Regions from separate parts of the Halobacillus sp. 12SKB genome, predicted to be linked through region 2. Evidence: a T-box and tRNA genes for the amino acid it is inferred to sense, from the RefSeq annotation. Region 2 holds a T-box; the other holds one or more tRNA genes.
What was found. A T-box is a leader RNA that pairs with one kind of tRNA and senses whether it is charged. The one in region 2 lies ahead of tyrS (tyrosine--tRNA ligase), so its partner is inferred to be a tRNA-Tyr.
Positions count from the first base shown of each region.

Region 1: it encodes a tRNA-Tyr, which carries the amino acid that the T-box ahead of tyrS (tyrosine--tRNA ligase) is inferred to sense. The anticodon was not compared.

Region 1 covers NZ_JBRFWR010000001.1:901,008-910,988, reverse strand. The annotation lists gene pdaB (polysaccharide deacetylase family sporulation protein PdaB) at 1-90, opposite strand, end outside; gene ACQ4XT_RS04510 (hypothetical protein) at 209-430, shown strand; rRNA gene ACQ4XT_RS04505 (16S ribosomal RNA) at 905-2,469, shown strand; rRNA gene ACQ4XT_RS04500 (23S ribosomal RNA) at 2,882-5,797, shown strand; rRNA gene rrf (5S ribosomal RNA) at 5,888-6,001, shown strand; tRNA gene ACQ4XT_RS04490 (tRNA-Asn) at 6,045-6,119, shown strand; tRNA gene ACQ4XT_RS04485 (tRNA-Thr) at 6,123-6,194, shown strand; tRNA gene ACQ4XT_RS04480 (tRNA-Glu) at 6,216-6,290, shown strand; tRNA gene ACQ4XT_RS04475 (tRNA-Val) at 6,297-6,372, shown strand; tRNA gene ACQ4XT_RS04470 (tRNA-Thr) at 6,385-6,460, shown strand; tRNA gene ACQ4XT_RS04465 (tRNA-Tyr) at 6,477-6,562, shown strand; tRNA gene ACQ4XT_RS04460 (tRNA-Gln) at 6,671-6,745, shown strand; tRNA gene ACQ4XT_RS04455 (tRNA-Lys) at 6,931-7,003, shown strand; tRNA gene ACQ4XT_RS04450 (tRNA-Gly) at 7,020-7,094, shown strand; tRNA gene ACQ4XT_RS04445 (tRNA-Ala) at 7,098-7,170, shown strand; gene rocF (arginase) at 7,473-8,375, shown strand; gene ACQ4XT_RS04435 (aspartyl-phosphate phosphatase Spo0E family protein) at 8,387-8,581, opposite strand; gene sigW (RNA polymerase sigma factor SigW) at 8,743-9,306, shown strand; gene ACQ4XT_RS04425 (zf-HC2 domain-containing protein) at 9,322-9,978, shown strand.
Region 2 covers NZ_JBRFWR010000001.1:3,740,245-3,750,225, forward strand. The annotation lists gene ACQ4XT_RS18705 (DUF2243 domain-containing protein) at 1-95, shown strand, start outside; gene ACQ4XT_RS18710 (cytochrome c oxidase assembly protein) at 88-879, shown strand; gene ACQ4XT_RS18715 (nucleotidyltransferase domain-containing protein) at 1,174-1,794, opposite strand; gene tyrS (tyrosine--tRNA ligase) at 1,822-3,063, opposite strand; T-box leader at 3,108-3,333, opposite strand; gene ACQ4XT_RS18725 (FMN-dependent NADH-azoreductase) at 3,497-4,123, opposite strand; gene ACQ4XT_RS18730 (hypothetical protein) at 4,241-4,387, opposite strand; gene ACQ4XT_RS18735 (oxidoreductase) at 4,681-5,508, opposite strand; gene ACQ4XT_RS18740 (TetR/AcrR family transcriptional regulator) at 5,694-6,257, shown strand; gene ACQ4XT_RS18745 (alpha/beta hydrolase) at 6,302-7,030, shown strand; gene ACQ4XT_RS18750 (LysM peptidoglycan-binding domain-containing protein) at 7,077-7,643, opposite strand; gene ACQ4XT_RS18755 (hypothetical protein) at 7,827-8,003, shown strand; gene ACQ4XT_RS18760 (hypothetical protein) at 8,276-8,911, opposite strand; gene ACQ4XT_RS18765 (alpha/beta fold hydrolase) at 8,974-9,786, opposite strand; gene ACQ4XT_RS18770 (CPBP family intramembrane glutamic endopeptidase) at 9,801-9,981, opposite strand, start outside.

The DNA.
Region 1 (9,981 bases), 2.8 Mb from region 2:
GATCCACAAGAAGAGGGCGCAAAAAAAGGCCAAAGCCACCACAACTCCATAGCGTTTCATCCGCTCAGCTTTCCAAGTGTAGAAACTCATTGCACGATTCACCTTCCTTCCAATATGTTCTATACATATGAAAAAAAGGACAACCTATGCTAAAAACACAAGATTTAGGGTAAAAATATAGAGAGTTGTTAAAGGGAGGTCCTTTAAGGTGCATGGTTTAATGATTAATGAACAGGAACGTCGTGAAATTGAATATTTGTTAAAGAGAGAAATGGAAGAAATCACGTTTGACCTCGGAGACCACAGAATCGATCAAGGACTTAAAAGAGCGATGGAAGAAAGGTATGAAGTTCTTTTTCAGATCTTCCGCAGATTTGCAACCAGGGAAGAGTGTTTACAGTATATGCCCAGGAGAAAGAAGCAGAATTAATCTATAATCATTTCAGCTTATCAATAATGCTAAAGGTCACAAACTAAGCCCTGAAGGTAGATCAGGGCTTTTATTATGCACCTTTGCCCGATGAAATAACTTTTTTCAATGAATTTCACGAAAAGCATTGCTTTTCTTTTTTAGCCTGTGATATATTATTAAACGTTGTCGGAAAACAAAACAGCGCAGCGGAAACAAACGAATTTCTTTGAAAAAAAGTTATTGACACTGCGAGGCAGACATGATAAATTATTAAATGTCGCCAAAACGACACCGAAAAAAACATCACAAAAAAGTTGTTGACACAAACAACCGAAAGTGATAAACTAATTAAGTCGCTGACAAAGCGGCACGCAAAACATTTGATCTTTGAAAACTGAACGAACCAACCAGTACGTCAAAACATTTCTTCTTTATAGAAGAAATTTGAAACAAAGCACATTCGGTGTGCAAATGAGCAAGTCAAACTTAACTTTTATGGAGAGTTTGATCCTGGCTCAGGACGAACGCTGGCGGCGTGCCTAATACATGCAAGTCGAGCGCGGGAAGCGAGTGGATCCCTTCGGGGTGAAGCTCGTGGAACGAGCGGCGGACGGGTGAGTAACACGTGGGCAACCTGCCTGTAAGATCGGAATAACCCCGGGAAACCGGGGCTAATGCCGGGTAATACTTTCTTTCGCATGAAGGAGAGTTGAAAGATGGCTTCTCGCTATCACTTACAGATGGGCCCGCGGCGCATTAGCTAGTTGGTGAGGTAACGGCTCACCAAGGCGACGATGCGTAGCCGACCTGAGAGGGTGATCGGCCACACTGGGACTGAGACACGGCCCAGACTCCTACGGGAGGCAGCAGTAGGGAATCTTCCGCAATGGACGAAAGTCTGACGGAGCAACGCCGCGTGAACGATGAAGGTCTTCGGATCGTAAAGTTCTGTTGTTAGGGAAGAACAAGTACCGTTCGAACAGGGCGGTACCTTGACGGTACCTAACGAGGAAGCCCCGGCTAACTACGTGCCAGCAGCCGCGGTAATACGTAGGGGGCAAGCGTTGTCCGGAATTATTGGGCGTAAAGCGCGCGCAGGCGGTTCCTTAAGTCTGATGTGAAAGCCCACGGCTCAACCGTGGAGGGTCATTGGAAACTGGGGAACTTGAGGACAGAAGAGGAGAGTGGAATTCCACGTGTAGCGGTGAAATGCGTAGATATGTGGAGGAACACCAGTGGCGAAGGCGACTCTCTGGTCTGTTTCTGACGCTGAGGTGCGAAAGCGTGGGTAGCAAACAGGATTAGATACCCTGGTAGTCCACGCCGTAAACGATGAGTGCTAGGTGTTAGGGGGCTTCCACCCCTTAGTGCTGAAGTTAACGCATTAAGCACTCCGCCTGGGGAGTACGGCCGCAAGGCTGAAACTCAAAGGAATTGACGGGGGCCCGCACAAGCGGTGGAGCATGTGGTTTAATTCGAAGCAACGCGAAGAACCTTACCAGGTCTTGACATCCTTGGACAATCCTAGAGATAGGACTTTCCCTTCGGGGACCAAGTGACAGGTGGTGCATGGTTGTCGTCAGCTCGTGTCGTGAGATGTTGGGTTAAGTCCCGCAACGAGCGCAACCCCTAATCTTAGTTGCCAGCATTCAGTTGGGCACTCTAAGGTGACTGCCGGTGACAAACCGGAGGAAGGCGGGGATGACGTCAAATCATCATGCCCCTTATGACCTGGGCTACACACGTGCTACAATGGATGGTACAAAGGGCAGCGAAGCCGCGAGGTGTAGCAAATCCCATAAAACCATTCTCAGTTCGGATTGCAGGCTGCAACTCGCCTGCATGAAGCCGGAATCGCTAGTAATCGCGGATCAGCATGCCGCGGTGAATACGTTCCCGGGCCTTGTACACACCGCCCGTCACACCACGAGAGTTGGCAACACCCGAAGTCGGTGAGGTAACCTTTTTGGAGCCAGCCGCCGAAGGTGGGGCCAATGATTGGGGTGAAGTCGTAACAAGGTAGCCGTATCGGAAGGTGCGGCTGGATCACCTCCTTTCTAAGGATATTACGGAAACGTACTGTGTTGGTTGTTCAGTTTTGAGAGATCAAACTATGAATATATGATCTTCCTTCAATTGGGGGGGGGGGGGGCGGAGGGGGGGAGAGGGCGCCCCGGAAAAGGGGGGGGGGGGGGGTGCAAACCCCCACACGCCCACCAAAAAAAAAAGGGGCCTGGCCCGGGGGGGGGGGGCCCCCCTTTGACGGAAGGGGGGCGGGGGTTCGACCCCGCTAGGCTCCACCATTTAAATGTTACACCTAAACACAAGAATCTATTTTGTGTTTTATATTCAACCCTGAATAAGGGCGTGAACCTTGAAAACTGGATAAGGAATCATTGTTTCATCTAACGATGAGGCAAATGATGACAAGACATCTAATTGAAATTGTAAACGTCTTTTCACGAAGATAGTTAAGTGAATAAGGGCGCACGGTGGATGCCTTGGTACTAGGAGCCGATGAAGGACGGGACTAACACCGATATGCTCCGGCGAGCCGTAAGTAGGCTTTGACCCGGAGATTTCCGAATGGGGAAACCCACTGTTCGTAATGGAACAGTATCCTATACTGAATACATAGGTATAGGCAGGCACACCCGGGGAACTGAAACATCTAAGTACCCGGAGGAAGAGAAAGCAAACGCGATTTCCCAAGTAGCGGCGAGCGAAACGGAATCAGCCCAAACCAGAAAGCTTGCTTTCTGGGGTTGTAGGACACTCCATTGGAGTTACCAAAGAGGAAGATAGGCGAATCGATCTGGAAAGGTCAGCCAGAGCAGGTAACAGCCCTGTAGTCGAAATCTTTCTCTCTCCGGAGTGGATCCTGAGTACGGCGGAACACGAGGAATTCCGTCGGAATCCGGGAGGACCATCTCCCAAGGCTAAATACTCCCTAGTGACCGATAGTGAACCAGTACCGTGAGGGAAAGGTGAAAAGCACCCCGGAAGGGGAGTGAAAGAGAACCTGAAACCGTGTGCCTACAAGTAGTCGGAGCCCGTTAATGGGTGACGGCGTGCCTTTTGTAGAATGAACCGGCGAGTTACGACCGTATGCGAGGTTAAGCAGCAGAAGCGGAGCCGCAGCGAAAGCGAGTCTGAATAGGGCGAGTGAGTATGCGGTCGTAGACCCGAAACCGTGTGATCTACCCATGTCCAGGGTGAAGGTCAGGTAACACTGACTGGAGGCCCGAACCCACGCAAGTTGAAAATTGCGGGGATGAGGTGTGGGTAGGGGTGAAATGCCAATCGAACACGGAGATAGCTGGTTCTCTCCGAAATAGCTTTAGGGCTAGCCTCAGAATAGAAAGTCATGGAGGTAGAGCACTGATTGGACGAGGGGCCCCTATCGGGTTACCGAATTCAGTCAAACTCCGAATGCCATAGACTTTGTTCTGGGAGTCAGACCGTGGGTGATAAGGTTCATGGTCGAGAGGGAAACAGCCCAGACCGCCAGCTAAGGTCCCAAAGTGTGTGTTAAGTGGAAAAGGATGTGGAGTTGCTTAGACAACCAGGATGTTGGCTTAGAAGCAGCCATCATTCAAAGAGTGCGTAATAGCTCACTGGTCGAGTGACTCTGCGCCGAAAATGTACCGGGGCTAAACACACCACCGAAGCTGCGGATTGATCTTATGATCAGTGGTAGGAGAGCGTTCTAAGGGCCGTGAAGTCAGACCGTAAGGACTGGTGGAGCGCTTAGAAGTGAGAATGCCGGTATGAGTAGCGAAAAAAGAGTGAGAATCTCTTTCACCGAATGCCTAAGGTTTCCTGAGGAAGGCTCGTCCTCTCAGGGTTAGTCGGGACCTAAGCCGAGGCCGAAAGGCGTAGGCGATGGACAACAGGTTGATATTCCTGTACCACCTCCTTTCCGTTTGAACGACGGGGGGACGCAGGAGGATAAGGAGAGCGCGCCACTGGATGTGCGCGTCCAAGCAGTGAGACGGTCGGATAGGCAAATCCGTCCGGCAACGTCAAGCTGTGATGGGGAGGGAAATAAAGTACCGAAGCTCCTGAGTTCACACTGCCAAGAAAATCCTCTAGTGAGGAAAGAGGTGCCCGTACCGCAAACCGACACAGGTAGGCGAGGAGAGGATCCTAAGGTGAGCGGGAGAACTCTCGTTAAGGAACTCGGCAAAATGACCCCGTAACTTCGGGAGAAGGGGTGCTCCTCTGCCGAGGAGCCGCAGTGAAAAGGCCCAAGCGACTGTTTACCAAAAACACAGGTCTCTGCGAAGCCGTAAGGCGAAGTATAGGGGCTGACACCTGCCCGGTGCTGGAAGGTTAAGGGGATGCGTTAGCTTATGCGAAGCGTTGAACCGAAGCCCCAGTAAACGGCGGCCGTAACTATAACGGTCCTAAGGTAGCGAAATTCCTTGTCGGGTAAGTTCCGACCCGCACGAAAGGTGCAACGACTTGGGCACTGTCTCAACGAGAGACCCGGTGAAATTATACTATGTGTGAAGATGCACATTACCCGCGACAGGACGGAAAGACCCCGTGGAGCTTTACTGTAGCCTGATATTGAATGTTGGTATAGCTTGTACAGGATAGGTAGGAGCCTTGGAAGCCGGAGCGCTAGCTTCGGTGGAGGCGCTGGTGGGATACTACCCTGGCTGTACGGACATTCTAACCCAGGACCGTGATCCGGTCCGGAGACAGTGTCAGGTGGGCAGTTTGACTGGGGCGGTCGCCTCCCAAAAGGTAACGGAGGCGCCCAAAGGTTCCCTCAGAATGGTTGGAAATCATTCGCAGAGTGTAAAGGCACAAGGGAGCTTGACTGCGAGACCTACAAGTCGAGCAGGGACGAAAGTCGGGCTTAGTGATCCGGCGGTTCCGCATGGAAGGGCCGTCGCTCAACGGATAAAAGCTACCCCGGGGATAACAGGCTTATCTCCCCCAAGAGTCCACATCGACGGGGAGGTTTGGCACCTCGATGTCGGCTCATCGCATCCTGGGGCTGTAGTCGGTCCCAAGGGTTGGGCTGTTCGCCCATTAAAGCGGTACGCGAGCTGGGTTCAGAACGTCGTGAGACAGTTCGGTCCCTATCCGTCGTGGGCGTTGGAAATTTGAAAGGAGCTGTCCTTAGTACGAGAGGACCGGGATGGACACACCGCTGGTGTACCAGTTGTTCCGCCAGGAGCATCGCTGGGTAGCTACGTGTGGTCGGGATAAGTGCTGAAAGCATCTAAGCATGAAGCCCCCCTTGAGATGAGATTTCCCTTTGCTTTAAGCAAATAAGATCCCTCAGAGACGATGAGGTTGATAGGTCCGAGGTGGAAGCGTGGTGACACGTGGAGCTGACGGATACTAATGGATCGATGACTTATCTATCTGATTAGAATCATTCGTGAATGACAGTTACTTTTCAAACAAGATGTTTCCTTATCCAGTTTTGAGGGTTCACCTCAAACTTTATATTGATGTGGTGGTGAAGGCGAAGAGGTCACACCTGTTCCCATGCCGAACACAGCAGTTAAGCTCTTCAGCGCCGATGGTAGTCGGGTTTACCCCCGTGAGAGTAGGACGCCGCCACATTGATTCTCTTTCCTTATTAATGCTTTTGATGAATGAACATTATTCCAACGTAGCTCAGTGGTAGAGCAATCGGCTGTTAACCGATCGGTCGTAGGTTCGAATCCTACCGTTGGAGCCACTTGCTTCCATAGCTCAGTGGTAGAGCACTTCCATGGTAAGGAAGGGGTCGCCGGTTCAAATCCGGCTGGAAGCTCTGAGAAACTATCAAACACATGGCCCGTTGGTCAAGTGGTTAAGACACCGCCCTTTCACGGCGGTAACACGGGTTCGAATCCCGTACGGGTCACCACTTATTGGAGGATTAGCTCAGCTGGGAGAGCACTTGCCTTACAAGCAAGGGGTCGCAGGTTCGAACCCTGCATCCTCCACCATTAAATTTATAAGCCGGCCTAGCTCAACTGGCAGAGCAACTGATTTGTAATCAGTAGGTTGGGGGTTCAAGTCCTCTGGCCGGCACCACTTATTTAGTCAAAGTGGAGGGATAGCGAAGTTGGCCAAACGCGGCGGACTGTAAATCCGCTCCCATCGGGTTCGTAGGTTCGAGTCCTACTCCCTCCACCATTTTTTCATTGACGATAACGGCTGACATTCATGATCAGCTATTTTTTATGAAAATAAACATATCTTGTATAATGATCTTTAGATGGTCAATACTATTTTTGTAACTGTTGGGCCATAGCCAAGCGGTAAGGCAACGGTTTTTGGTACCGTCATGCGCTGGTTCGAATCCAGCTGGCCCAGCCATTTCTTAAGAAGATGTTATACTGGATGTTATTATATTATGAGCCATTAGCTCAGCTGGTAGAGAAGCCGTAAGCATCATTGGAATTTCTTCATTGTAGGCTTTGCGAGGAGCGTATGCTTCACCGAAAAATCTATCAACGTGACGAGCACACGGCTTATAAAATAACGAGCATTATGTTTCATACGAGCCATTAGCTCAGCTGGTAGAGCATCTGACTTTTAATCAGAGGGTCGAAGGTTCGAATCCTTCATGGCTCATCTTTCAATTTTATATGCGGGAGTAGTTCAGTGGTAGAACACCACCTTGCCAAGGTGGGGGTCGCGGGTTCGAATCCCGTCTCCCGCTCCATACGGGGCCTTAGCTCAGCTGGGAGAGCGCCTGCTTTGCACGCAGGAGGTCAGCGGTTCGATCCCGCTAGGCTCCACTCTTTAAACCTGACATCAATGATTGATGTCAGGTTTTTTATTGTTTCATCCTCTATATCAATCCGGTCTGTTTGTCATATGTAGAGGTTCGACACCCTTATCTAATGAGGGGTTACAAAAAGTTAAATACTTCTCCATATAAACAAACCCATAATATGTAAAATAATTCGAAACCTTGTAAACATGCATGATTACATACGTTTTCATACTGGTTTTCGTATATATATGCACAAACATGTCCAGTTGAGTCATAACGGGAAAAACGGATACAATTATAGTAGAGAAAAAAGGAGGAACTTTGATGAATAAACAGCTTTCAGTTATCGGTGTACCTATGGACCTTGGACAGATGCGTCGAGGCGTGGATATGGGCCCAAGTGCTATTCGTTATGCAGGTATGGTTGAACGTCTAGAGCAATTGAAATATAACATTGAAGATCTAGGGGACATTGAGATTCCTCGCCCAAAACATAATACAGATGAAAAACAGGATAATTTACGTAACTTGAATGAAATTGCCGAAGGAAGCCGTCGTCTGGCAAAAGCGGTAGATGAAGTCGTAGAAAATAAACGTTTCCCACTTGTACTTGGGGGAGACCATAGTATAGCTATGGGGACTCTTGCAGGAGTTGCGAAACATTATGAAAACCTTGGTGTCATCTGGTATGATGCTCACGGCGATTTAAACACAGGTGACAGCTCGCCTTCTGGTAACATTCATGGGATGCCATTAGCTGTAAGCTTAGGGATCGGTCATGAAAAATTGACGAGTATCCATGATTATGAACCGAAGATTAAACCAGAAAATATAGTGATTATCGGAGCTCGTTCTCTTGATGAAGGAGAAAGAGTGCTTATTGAAGAGAAGGGCATAAAAGTCTATACGATGCATGAAGTTGATCGTATGGGGATGACGCAAGTGATGGAAGAGACAGTGGATTATTTGAAAGATCGTACCGATGGGGTTCATTTAAGCCTGGACCTTGATGGACTGGATCCTAATGAAGCTCCTGGCGTGGGGACACCGGTAATGGGTGGATTAAGCTACCGTGAGAGTCACCTGGCTATGGAAATGCTTCATCAGTCAGGGATGATCACATCCGCGGAATTCGTAGAAGTAAATCCGATTCTCGATGAAAAAAATAAAACCGCTAGCGTAGCGGTAGGTTTAATGGGTTCTCTATTTGGTGAGAGCTTGAAATAAATAAACGATCCCTAGCAGTAACCCGCTTTTTGCAAGGTGGGTTGCTGTTTTTTATAGGTTGCTTCATCGTATTCATTTAACAGGTGATCTAATTTCACACTCACTTGTACGACTTCCGGCGAGCTCAACTTATGGAGGCTGGCTAAGCGAATCATTTCCATACGACAAGCTTCGATTTCTTTCTTCAAAGCGGACACTCGCTGCATATTAAATTTCCTCCTAAGAAATTTTTTACATTTACAGCTTTATAACCGATACTAAAAAAAGTTAAACTTATATTAGCTAAAAAAATATAAAATTTATGAAACTTTGTGGCGAGGTCATCCGTAAAGGTTAACGACCGCACGTATAGCGGAGGTATTAGAAGATGGAAACCATGATTAAGCAAAAAATAAAAGAAGTGAAGAAGGGCAATCAATCCGCTTTCGAAGACATTGTTTCTTTTTATCAGAATAAAGTTTTTCATATTTGTCTGCGAATGGTTGGGAACTCGTATGAAGCTGAAGACCTGGCCCAGGAAGCCTTTATCAGAGCCTACACGAATCTTCATACGTTTGATGAGAAACGGAAATTCTCTACTTGGTTGTACAGAATAGCAACGAATCTGTCGATTGACCGGATCCGTAAAAAAAAGCCGGACTATCATCTGGATGCAGAAGTGAAGGGGACGGAAGGGTTAGACATGTATTCGCAATTAGCTGCTGACCAGGCTCTACCTGAAGAAGAAGTGGAAAGCCTTGAATTACAGTCTTATATCCACAAAGAAATATTAGCGCTTCCTCCTAAATATCGCAGTGTCATTGTACTTCGTTATTTAGATGAGCTTGCTCTTCAAGAAATTGCGGAGGTGCTGGATATTCCAGTGGGAACGGTTAAGACAAGGGTCCATCGAGGTAGAGAGGCTTTACGTAAGAGGCTTCGACATGTGTGAAGGAGTTGAGAGGGAATGAATTGCAAGAGAGAAGCCATTGAACTTATGCACAAGTATCTGGATGGTGAATTAAATAAAGAAGAAGAGAGACGACTGAGAGATCATTTACAAAGCTGCCAAAGCTGCCAGCATCACTTTCATGAGTTAAAGAGAACGACCACTCTGATCAAGAACACCACACCTGTTTCTGCGCCGCCTCGTTTTACTGCGAATGTGATGGCGAATTTGCCGAAAGAGAAGAAACGGAAGAACTATATTCGTAAGTTCCAGAGGCACCCTTTGCTTACAGCTGCTGCCGTCTTCTTTATACTCATGTTCGGTGGTATTTTTACCGAATGGAACCAGGACCAGCAAGTAACAGTATCGAAGCAGGAGAACCTGGAAATACGTGATCATACCGTCATTGTACCGGAAGGGGTTACGGTTGAAGGGGATTTAGTCGTCAGAAACGGAGACTTGAGGATTGATGGAAAAGTCGATGGGGACATTACCCTGATCAATGGGGACATTCTTAATGACCCATCCGGACAGGGAGGAAAAAATGATGAGCTTGACCGGAACAATCTCAGGGCCTATTCAGGGGAATTGACCGAAGTGAACCAGGTTTACGAATGGGTCTGGTATCATACGAAGGAAACTTTCAAGGCAATTTTCTCATTTGAGTCGGATTAAATA
Region 2 (9,981 bases):
ATCTGGTGTGGAATCTATCCGCTGTCGTTATGATTGCTGCAGGTCTATTCCTTCTAAAACGCACCAGCAAAAAAGGAGACCCTTCCGATGCATGAGGCGCATGCGGGCGGAAGTGGGCTCCTGTTTGACTTGATTTTGTCGTTCCCTTTCCTCTTAGCCATTGGCTTGTATATAGGAGCAGGCTTCGTCTCTAATCGTTCTCCTCATTTACAAAAATGGCCGACTTGGCGTTATGTGTGCTGGACCATCGGGGTCCTGTGCGCAGGATTGGCTGTCATCGGCCCGCTCGCTGACCAGGCACGCATCGATTTTCGCGCTCATATGATGGGGCACTTACTCTTAGGCATGCTCGCCCCACTCCTGCTCGTCCTCGCCGCACCGATGACCCTTTTGCTAAGAACCCTGCCTGTTTCCGCTGCAAAAAAACTGACCCTTCTTCTGAGAAGTAGTTATGTACGTGTCATCAGTCACCCGGTCACCGCCTCCATTCTCAACATAGGCGGATTATGGGTGCTCTACACCACAGACTTATATCACATGATGCATCAAAGTCTATGGATTCATGTGCTCGTCCATCTGCATGTGTTCCTGGCCGGTTACCTTTTTACAATGGCCATGATTTATACCGACCCTGTCGCTCATCGCTACAGCTATCTTTACCGGGCCATCGTGTTCATCTTCGCTCTTGCCGGCCATGGCATCCTATCGAAATACTTATATGCCTCTCCACCAGAAGGAGTCAGTGAGAACAAGGCAGAGGCTGGGTCCATGCTTATGTATTACGGGGGCGATGCGATCGACGCCGTTCTTATTTTCATTCTCTGTTTGCAGTGGTACAAAGCTGCTCAACCAAAAAAGAGACTGGCAGCTAGTCAATGAAGAGTGCTACCAAGTTTTATCCAATTGTCCCGCATAAAAAGAAATGGCCTTTTCGTACTTTTTCACCCAAAGACTCTCAGCAGTTTTTTCACCGCTAATGGCGACTGTTCCAAGTTGTATAAGACCATCGCGGTGAAAAACTCAATCGCGGGATTATCTGGAAATCTGATTTCGTTGATATATGTTCGTTTTAATTGATATATCTTGATTTTAATTGATATATTTCGAGTTCAATTGATATATCTTAATCCCAGCCGATAAATCTCCACTTTGGCCGATATCCCAACAAAAGACTTAGAGCTTCTGCAAATGATCAATCCAGGCATCCAACCGCCTGCGATCCCCCGGTCCTTCCAACAGCTTATCGTAAATCCGGTACCCTTCCACATCGTGATCACGTAACCAGTTCAGCGACTTTTTCGGACCGAGGTACCAGCGGCCGATCATCTCAAAATAGATTTCAAGACTTTCCTTCACAAGCCAGTGAAAGCGATAGCGTCCCTCCATATCCCCTTTTCTCGAACGGATCTTCATCTTGATCAGCCAATCTTTCAAAAACTGCTTCTCCTTCGGTTGCAAATGCGCCGGTCCCTCATTGAAAATGGAATCGATTTCTGTCATCCATGTCTGGGCAAGGCCATGATCATCCACGAGGACTTCTGCACGATGGACCTTCAAAAAGTCGGCTGGCTTTTTCATATCATCGGTTTTGTGGACCCAAACATCAAGAAGCTTGCCACTGAACGTTTCCACTTTATTCTGCGTATCCAGCTCATCGGAAAAACCAATCAAATCGACATCGCTCTCATTTGTAGCATCACCCGTTTGATAGGAGCCGTACAAAAATACGGTATGACACTTATACTTCTCTCTCATATGTTCGGTTGCTTTTTCTATAAATGCTTCTCTTTCCATCGCTTCATTTCTCCTTTTTCTCTCCAATCAGGATGAACTTCTCAGCCTTACAAACTTCCTTTTCCCGACTTGAACCACAATCCCGTCAGTCACCTGCACCATTTGGTTGGTATCGGTCACTTTCTCCTGATCAATCCGGACACCGCCATTCTTGATCATCCTTCTTCCTTCACTTTTGGAAGGTAAAAGTCCGAGTTCCTTGACGAGATCGACAACGAGCAATTCCCTTTCTCCTTCCCATATCACTTCAGCAATCTCATCCGGCATCGCTTTTTTCTGAAAAACATTGACGAACTGCTCACGGCTTTGGCGGGCCGCTTCTTTTCCATGAAGCATTTCAACAAATGAAGCGGCAAGCGTCATTTTGGCATCCCGCGGGTGAAGCGTCCCTTCATCAAGACTCCGTTTCACTTCGTGCACTTCCTGAATGGATAAGGGAGACACGAGCTCAAAATATTTCATGATCAACGCATCAGGGATCGACATCGTTTTTCCGAAAATGTCCTGCGGCCGTTCATCCACGCCGATATAATTGCCTTTCGACTTCGACATTTTCTCTACACCATCAAGACCCTCAATCAACGGCATCAGCAGGACGACTTGCTTTTCCCTGCCGTAGTGCTCCTGCACCTGGCGGCCAAACAACACGTTGAATTCCTGGTCGGTTCCACCGAGCTCGATGTCTGATTCCAACGCATACGAGTCGTATCCCTGCATGACGGGGTAGAAAAACTCGTGAAGGTGGATCGGTTTATTCGCTTTGTACCGGTTATGAAAGTCATTGCGCTCAAGCATCCTCGCTACTGTCACGGTACTCGCAAGTTTCAACACTTCTGAAAATCCTACTTGAGACAGCCATTTCGAATTATAGTGGAGCTCCACTTTTTCCATATCGATCACTTTGCCGAACTGCTCGAAGTAGGTCTTGGCATTGTGCTTCACTTCCTCATCCGTCAAAGCCGTCCGAGCGGTCGCTTTCCCCGTCGGATCCCCGATTTTCCCTGTGAAATCTCCAATGATCAGCTGAACCGTGTGCCCGAATTCCTGGAACTGTTTCAGCTTATTCAACACAACGGTATGACCAAGGTGGACATCCGGCGCGGTCGGGTCGAGCCCCAACTTCACTTTCAACGGCTGCTCATTTTTAATCGACTTCGCAATCTTCTCTTTGAATTCGTTTTCCGGAATGATCGAGGAGACACCATAAGATAGAACCTCCCATTGTTTTTCCAGTTCTCTTTTTTGCCCATCATTTAATAGTTCCATCATCTTACAGCCCTCCATTTTTCAGAATATAAAAAAGACACGCCCCATCATGGGACGTGTCTTCATCACGCGTTACCACCCAAGTTGAAGACGAATCTCTTCATCCTCCCCTCAAAAAGATAACGGATTTACCGTCTTCCACTACTTACCTGAGTTTTCGTAAAAGAAGCTCCAGAAGGTAATTCATGAAGAGGTGTGTATCGACTCGCAGCAACCGTCGACTCTCTGAAAACAGGGATCTCTTCACTACTGCATTTCTATCATAGCCGTAGATATTAAAGTTAGGATTATGTTACGCGGTAAGGAAGAAGATGTCAACGTTTTTTTCTGAATCTTTTATGTTTTGAACTTTTTTTTGTCTTTAAAATCTTCTTACCCTTCGGTATCCACTTATCATTCCACCGATAGGGACTAAAGACATGTGGAAAGTAACTACTCAAAAAGTCTGAGCTGCATCCTTTGCTCTAGCTATCGCATGTTCTCTAATCTCATCCGCCTGATCCGGATTCGCCGCATGTCCTTCAACAAAAATACCATCGAAGGAAGGGACACCGAAAAACTGCATGACGATGTTCAAATACCGATGCCCCATCTCCATCCCCGCTGCAGGACCTTCCGAATAAATTCCCCCACACGCCTGGATGTGAAAAGCTTTTTTGTCTGTTAATAGACCAACCGGCCCCTGCTCTGTATATTTAAAAGCTTTGCCCGCTACGGCCACCGAGTCAATATAAGCCTTCATCACAGGAGGAAAAGAGAAGTTCCACATCGGGGTGACGAAGACGTATTTGTCTGCCGAGATGAATTGATCACTCAGCTCTCCCAATCGCTCGACTTTCCTTTTTTCTTCTTCAGAGAGTTGATCGCCGGACTGCAGCTTCCCCCACCCGCTGAAGATATCAGCATCAATAGGAGGGATGTCTTCTCTGTACAAGTCGATGTGAATAATCTCATCCCCGTCATTTATTTCTTTGTAAGCGTCGATGAATGCCTTCCCTACCCTCATGCTGAAAGAGGCGGTCTCGTCATGAGGATGTGCGGTAATATATAAAACCTTTGCCATACGTATCCTACCTTTCGATTCAAGATAGTATAGTTTGGATGAAAACGCGCTTTTTTACTATTCAAATACATAAAAAAAGAACCCACCCTGATTAGGATGAATCCTTAATAATAGCTGTTATTCCTGCTCGGAATTTACATCATGGAGATAAGGGTTTGCTGCTATGTTCATTCTTGCTTCATCTGTCATGACAAACACTTCGTCCGGCGTTCCTTCTTGGTTCATAGGTGAACGTCCATCGTAGTGGAATGGGGTGCCTTTCATTCTGCCGCCTCCTTCACTTCTTTTTCATTAGCATCCGCTTACAAAAAGCCATTATTCTATCCATTAAAAAAAAGAACTTCTGTGTATCAAAGTTAGTTGATCCAAATATTTAAAAGTGACCCAGTCCGGCAGACGGCCACGCACCAGCTAATTTTCCCTTATATGATACTTCGCTCTCGTAGGAAGAACCCCTTCTTATCACACCAATCAAAATAAAAAAGGGATGACACAGTTACGTCCCATCCCTTTCATCGACTTTCTCATTCATTTATTAAGTTCCACTTTTATCCTTTTCACCTTCGCATCATGGAATGGAAAATGGAATCAAACATCCGATCGGGCAGCACTTTTCTTAAGAACATATAAGGTTTGGCATACTTGCCGGCCGCATAACGTGTTTTCGGCTTTTTCGCTTCGATCGCTTTCTTCACTGTTTCTGCAATCACTATTGGTGAAGAGGATGCTCCCGTCATATTCTCAGTCATGTTAACGAAAGATCGTGTCATGTCTTTGTAGGCAGACGTTCCAGACGTTTTCTGTAAATTCTCGAGCATGATACCGGTCCATTCACTCTCAATACTCCCCGGCTGTATAACGACCACATCAATCCCAAACGGCGCCACCTCAAGCCGGAGACAGTCCGAATATCCTTCGAGTGCATGCTTGGATGCATGATACCAGGCTCCCATTGGTGTAAAAATTTTTCCACCCATGGATGAATTGTTGATGATTTTGCCTGACTGCTGTTTTCTCATATGGGGCAATACAAGTTGAGTCAATCGGCTCAATCCAAATAGATTAACGTCGAACTGGCGCTTCGCTTCCTCTAATGGTACGTCTTCCACAGCTCCATACGATCCATATCCAGCATTGTTGAACAGCACATCAATTTTTCCCTGTTCTTGAATAATCCGGTTCACCCCATCCACCATAGATGATTCATCAGTTACATCCATAGAAAGAATGTGAGCCCCTTGAGACTCGATTTCTTTCATCTTTTCCAAACGTCTTGCAGCTCCATAGACGATGTAGCCTTCTTCCAGCAACAGTTTTGCCGTTTCCATCCCCATCCCTGAAGAAGCCCCTGTAATCAGCACGACACCTTTTTCATCATTCTTCATTTCACATTCCTCCTCCTTCTAATCCCGAAGTGACACATGTATATAGATACACACTTGTGTCACTTATGTAAGCAAATTATAATGAGATTATCATCATAGGGTCAATGGTTTCTGATCAAGTGATACAGATATAAGAAAGTGTGACACTTGTTACAACACGCTCAATGGAGAGGAGAAATAGCAGGATGAATGACAAAAGCATGAACCCTATATCTATGAGGTCGAGGAAATGGATCATCGATGCTTTACTAAGACTTATGGAAGAAAAGCCTTATCACAAAATCACAGTCAAAGAAATTACCGAATCTGCCGAGCTCGTCCGGAAGACGTTCTATCGTAACTTCCAAAGCAAGGAAGAAGTCCTCCAAGAATACATTACAGGGTTGATGAATGAGGTTGAGAAAGAATTCGAAGCGCTTGAAGCCTTAACCCCTTACGCGATGGCTAAGCTTTATTTTGAATTTTGGCAGGAGCATATTGAATTCCTCAACCTGATCCAGAAAAACGACTTGTTTGTCATCCTTCTCAAACAGTTGGACGACTATCTGCCATCCTTGAATGAGAGATACAAAGCGGATATGATGGAAGGCTTTGATGAAACATTCCTGCAGTATTACACGGCATTCAATTCCGCAGGCATATGGCATATGCTCGAAAAATGGATTCATCATGGCGCCGTAGAGACTCCTGAGAAAATGGCTCAGATCTATTCAGATATTACATTGAATAACCCTCATTTGAAGAAGTGAGAACAGTGGTTTGCGTTTGTAACGCATAGGGAGGATGTTGAATTATGAAAAAATGGCTCAAGTATATATCGGTGGGTCTCCTGGGCCTGATCAGCATTGGAGTTCTCTTCTTTTTCATCTGGACTCAACAAACTTACGAACCTTCGGAAGAGATGACACGCCTGGTGGAAGAAGAACCCCACAATAAAGACGGATGGGTCGTACATGAACCCGGCGGTAAAGCTAAAGCAGGGTTCATCTTATATCCTGGAGCAAAGGTGGAACCAGAAGCCTACAGTTATCTGGCTCAGCAACTGGCAAACAGCGGATACGTTACAGGGGTTCCTGATGTAACGTTGAACCTACCTATATTAAGCACGAACAAAGCAAATGAATTGATGGACCGCTATCCTGATGTTGAAGCATGGTATGTGGGAGGCCATTCACTCGGTGGGGTCGCCGCTGCTTCTTTTGTCAAAAAGCATCCGGAGGAAACAGAGGGATTGATTCTTCTTGCTTCCTATCCCACGGAAGGAAGCAGCTTCGCCGATGCCGAAACCCCGATTCTATCGATATATGCAGAAAATGATGGGTTAACGACAGAAGCGAAAATAAAGGAGACAAAGCCACTGCTTTCAACGGACATCACTCTTCATAAAATTGAAAAAGGAAACCATGCCCAATTCGGTATGTATGGTCCACAAAAAGGAGATCTGCCTGCTGAAATCCCAGCGAAAACCCAGCAGGAAATCATCGCTCGAACCATCTATAAGTGGCTGGAAGATCAAATCTGACCCGCGAAAAAGCCCGGGTACCAACAGATGGCCCGGGCTTTCTTCTTTATTTCACACGGATGGACGTACCAATTAGGAGATTTCTTGCATCAATTCCAGGATTCAATTCATAAAGGTCCTGCACAGTCACTCCTTGATGAATACCAGCTATTCCATAAAGCGTATCGTAAGGAGCAATCGTATGATCGTGAGCATTCATATTTTCAGCCGGTGAAACCCGTACTTTCTGACCTGGCTGCAAATTCCATGGGTCGATGCCGGGATTTAATTCGAACAGCTCGGAAAGCGTAAGCCCTTCATGGAGGTTTGCAATGCTGTACAACGTACTTCCCGGTGTAACGGTATGAAATTCTTCATTCGGATAATCATCACTAACCATTTCGTCTGTTTTCACTGTAATTCGAGACCCAGGTTGAATGATATCTGCGTCAATCCCTGGATTCCATAGGAACAAATCATCAACGGTCACATCATCATATTGTTCGGCAAGGCTCCAAAGCGTTTCCCCTTTTTCGAAGGTCACTTGATAAGTTTCCGCAGAAACACCGGCAGTCCCAACCCCAAACGTCATCCCTAAAGCGAGTACAGGTACCAAAAGCTTCTTTTTGTTCATCCTTGGACCCTCCTTAAGGTAAAATGGCTTTCAGTATTTGTGTTTCGGTTTTCTCTGTCATCTAAACGTAATATTTTGAAAAATATCCAGTAATCCCCTAATCCGTGCAGGACAATACAAGAACCTGTAGAAAAGGGTAGAGACCATAGGAAAGCCACGTCATATTGTTGAAGGAGGAAGTCTATGCTGTGGTTGATTTTTGCTGTTCCAGGTCTGTTCATCCTTGTCACGCTTTTTTTCGACCGACGCAGAAATAAAGGAAGCAACCGTTTTGCAAATAAAGGGACTTTCGAGGATATGTATCGCCACTTTTCTGCCAAAGACAGAGCGGGAGACCCTAAACATTCTAAGCCCTTTTAAATCGTAGATGTTCAAAAAGAGATCGTTTCATTTAAAAGCGGGAAACCTAAATCCAAGATTTCCCGCTTCTGATTTTCGAACGGTAGAATAACTAATGATCCATTCCCTCCCTGGCCATTGGCCACTTCAAAATCATCAGGAGAGATAAAATAGCTAAGAATAGAAAAATAAACCGATACAGGATAATCTCCTATCATCCTACCAATGACCGCATAGAAAAAAGGTCACAGCTGAAATGAAGCACCATACCTTCCCGGTTCCAGCCCCAAGGTTTACCTTAATGGATAGACGACCTCTATCTCTTCCTCTTTTCGCAAGGCCTGATGATACCAATAATTATGATCAGCCCCATGAATACACAAAATCCTCTTGTCAGGATATTTTCTTATTGCGTGAACAACCCGTTTGACCATGATCTGGTGCCTGGCGTTCCAGACGATACCCTGGACCTCAGGATTTATGTTATGAATCCATTCATACATCTGTTCTGTAACCTGGTCATAAGAAGTAGAATTCAATGGAATCCGCCCATCATTCCATGTGGCCAGTTGCTTCTTATTCCAATCTTCCCATTCTTTCTCTAACTTTACCCTTTTCGGCTCATCATAGCGATCAAAAGGCTCTTCTTCGAATACATCCTCTTCAAACCAATTGACAGGGACAAAAGGAATGCCCTTTTCTTCACAATAAGGGAAAATCAGAGCAGGATACTCTTCCTGTGTTTCACCAAGGATTCCGTAAGGGTCTCCTTGGTGTATGTAAAGTTCCCAACTGGATGGGTGAACCTCCCCACAAATGACATCCGGCTCGAATTCTTCGATCAACTCTTTGACCAGGGATAATGGATAGTGATATTTTTTCTGCATTTCCTGGTCGTGTGTCATTCCTAAAATGCCTACTACATTCATTCGAATAGCTCCTCTCTCTTAATTACGGGTGGAGCGCCCTTGCCCTCTAATAAAACTGTACCTCAGGCAAAATCCCCATTCTTTTTACGTTCCCCAATCCATGTTTCTATTTCATTAGCGACTAGCTGCGGAGCATCCCGGTAAAGATCATGACCAGCCCCCGGTACACGAATGACATCGAAACACTTTATGTTTTCACTCAATGCTGCAGTAGCAGATTTGCGCATTTCCTCCATATCTTCTGGAGTCGTACCTCGAAGCAAAAGCACAGGAACATCCATTTTTGGTCTTACTTTTTCTACGGGTTCCGCTGCCATTCCCTTAATGACCGATCGAGCGGTGAAAATGGAAGCAGCCAAGCGGATTTCTCCATCGACTTCCTGTACTTGAGCTAACGATGCCTTTTGTAAATCCACCGACCACCGACCCAGCTCTTCTTTTTCAGCAGCTAGAAAAGCTCGTTCATTTTCAAAACGTATGTTTTCATAAAATGACTCGACCATTCGCAGCTCATCATCAAGATCCTCTTCATCTAAAGGTAAATATCCACCATCCAACAGGATCACCCCTTTCACCTTTTCAGGATAAGCGGCAGCATAATAAAACGCCAAGTGTGCTCCCCAAGAATGTCCAGCTAAATAGAAAGAGTCCTGTTCGGTACGTGCATCGATCTCATCAATCATTCGCGTCGGAAAGTAATCTTCTTCCGTTGCTTTCGGCGCTGTACCTCCATGACCTGGAAGATGGAAAGAAACGATATGGTACGCTGACAATTTTGAAGCCAATTCCCCGAATGACAGCCCTGTGCTTCCTAACCCGTGAACAAAGATGACCGTCTCCTTTTCCCTGTCACCCCACTCAAACAAGTTTTTCATACAACCTCTCCTTTTTACGAAAAAATCCAGCCATTCGAGACCATTCCCATGTTCCACAACCAATGAAAAACGATGGGTGGGTATAAACTCTCTGTCTTCCAAACGAGGACGGCATAATAGAATCCTGCTCCTACAAAAAGCAAGCTCATGAGGAGAGAGAATCCGATGGAAAGATGAATCAACCCAAACCCCAGA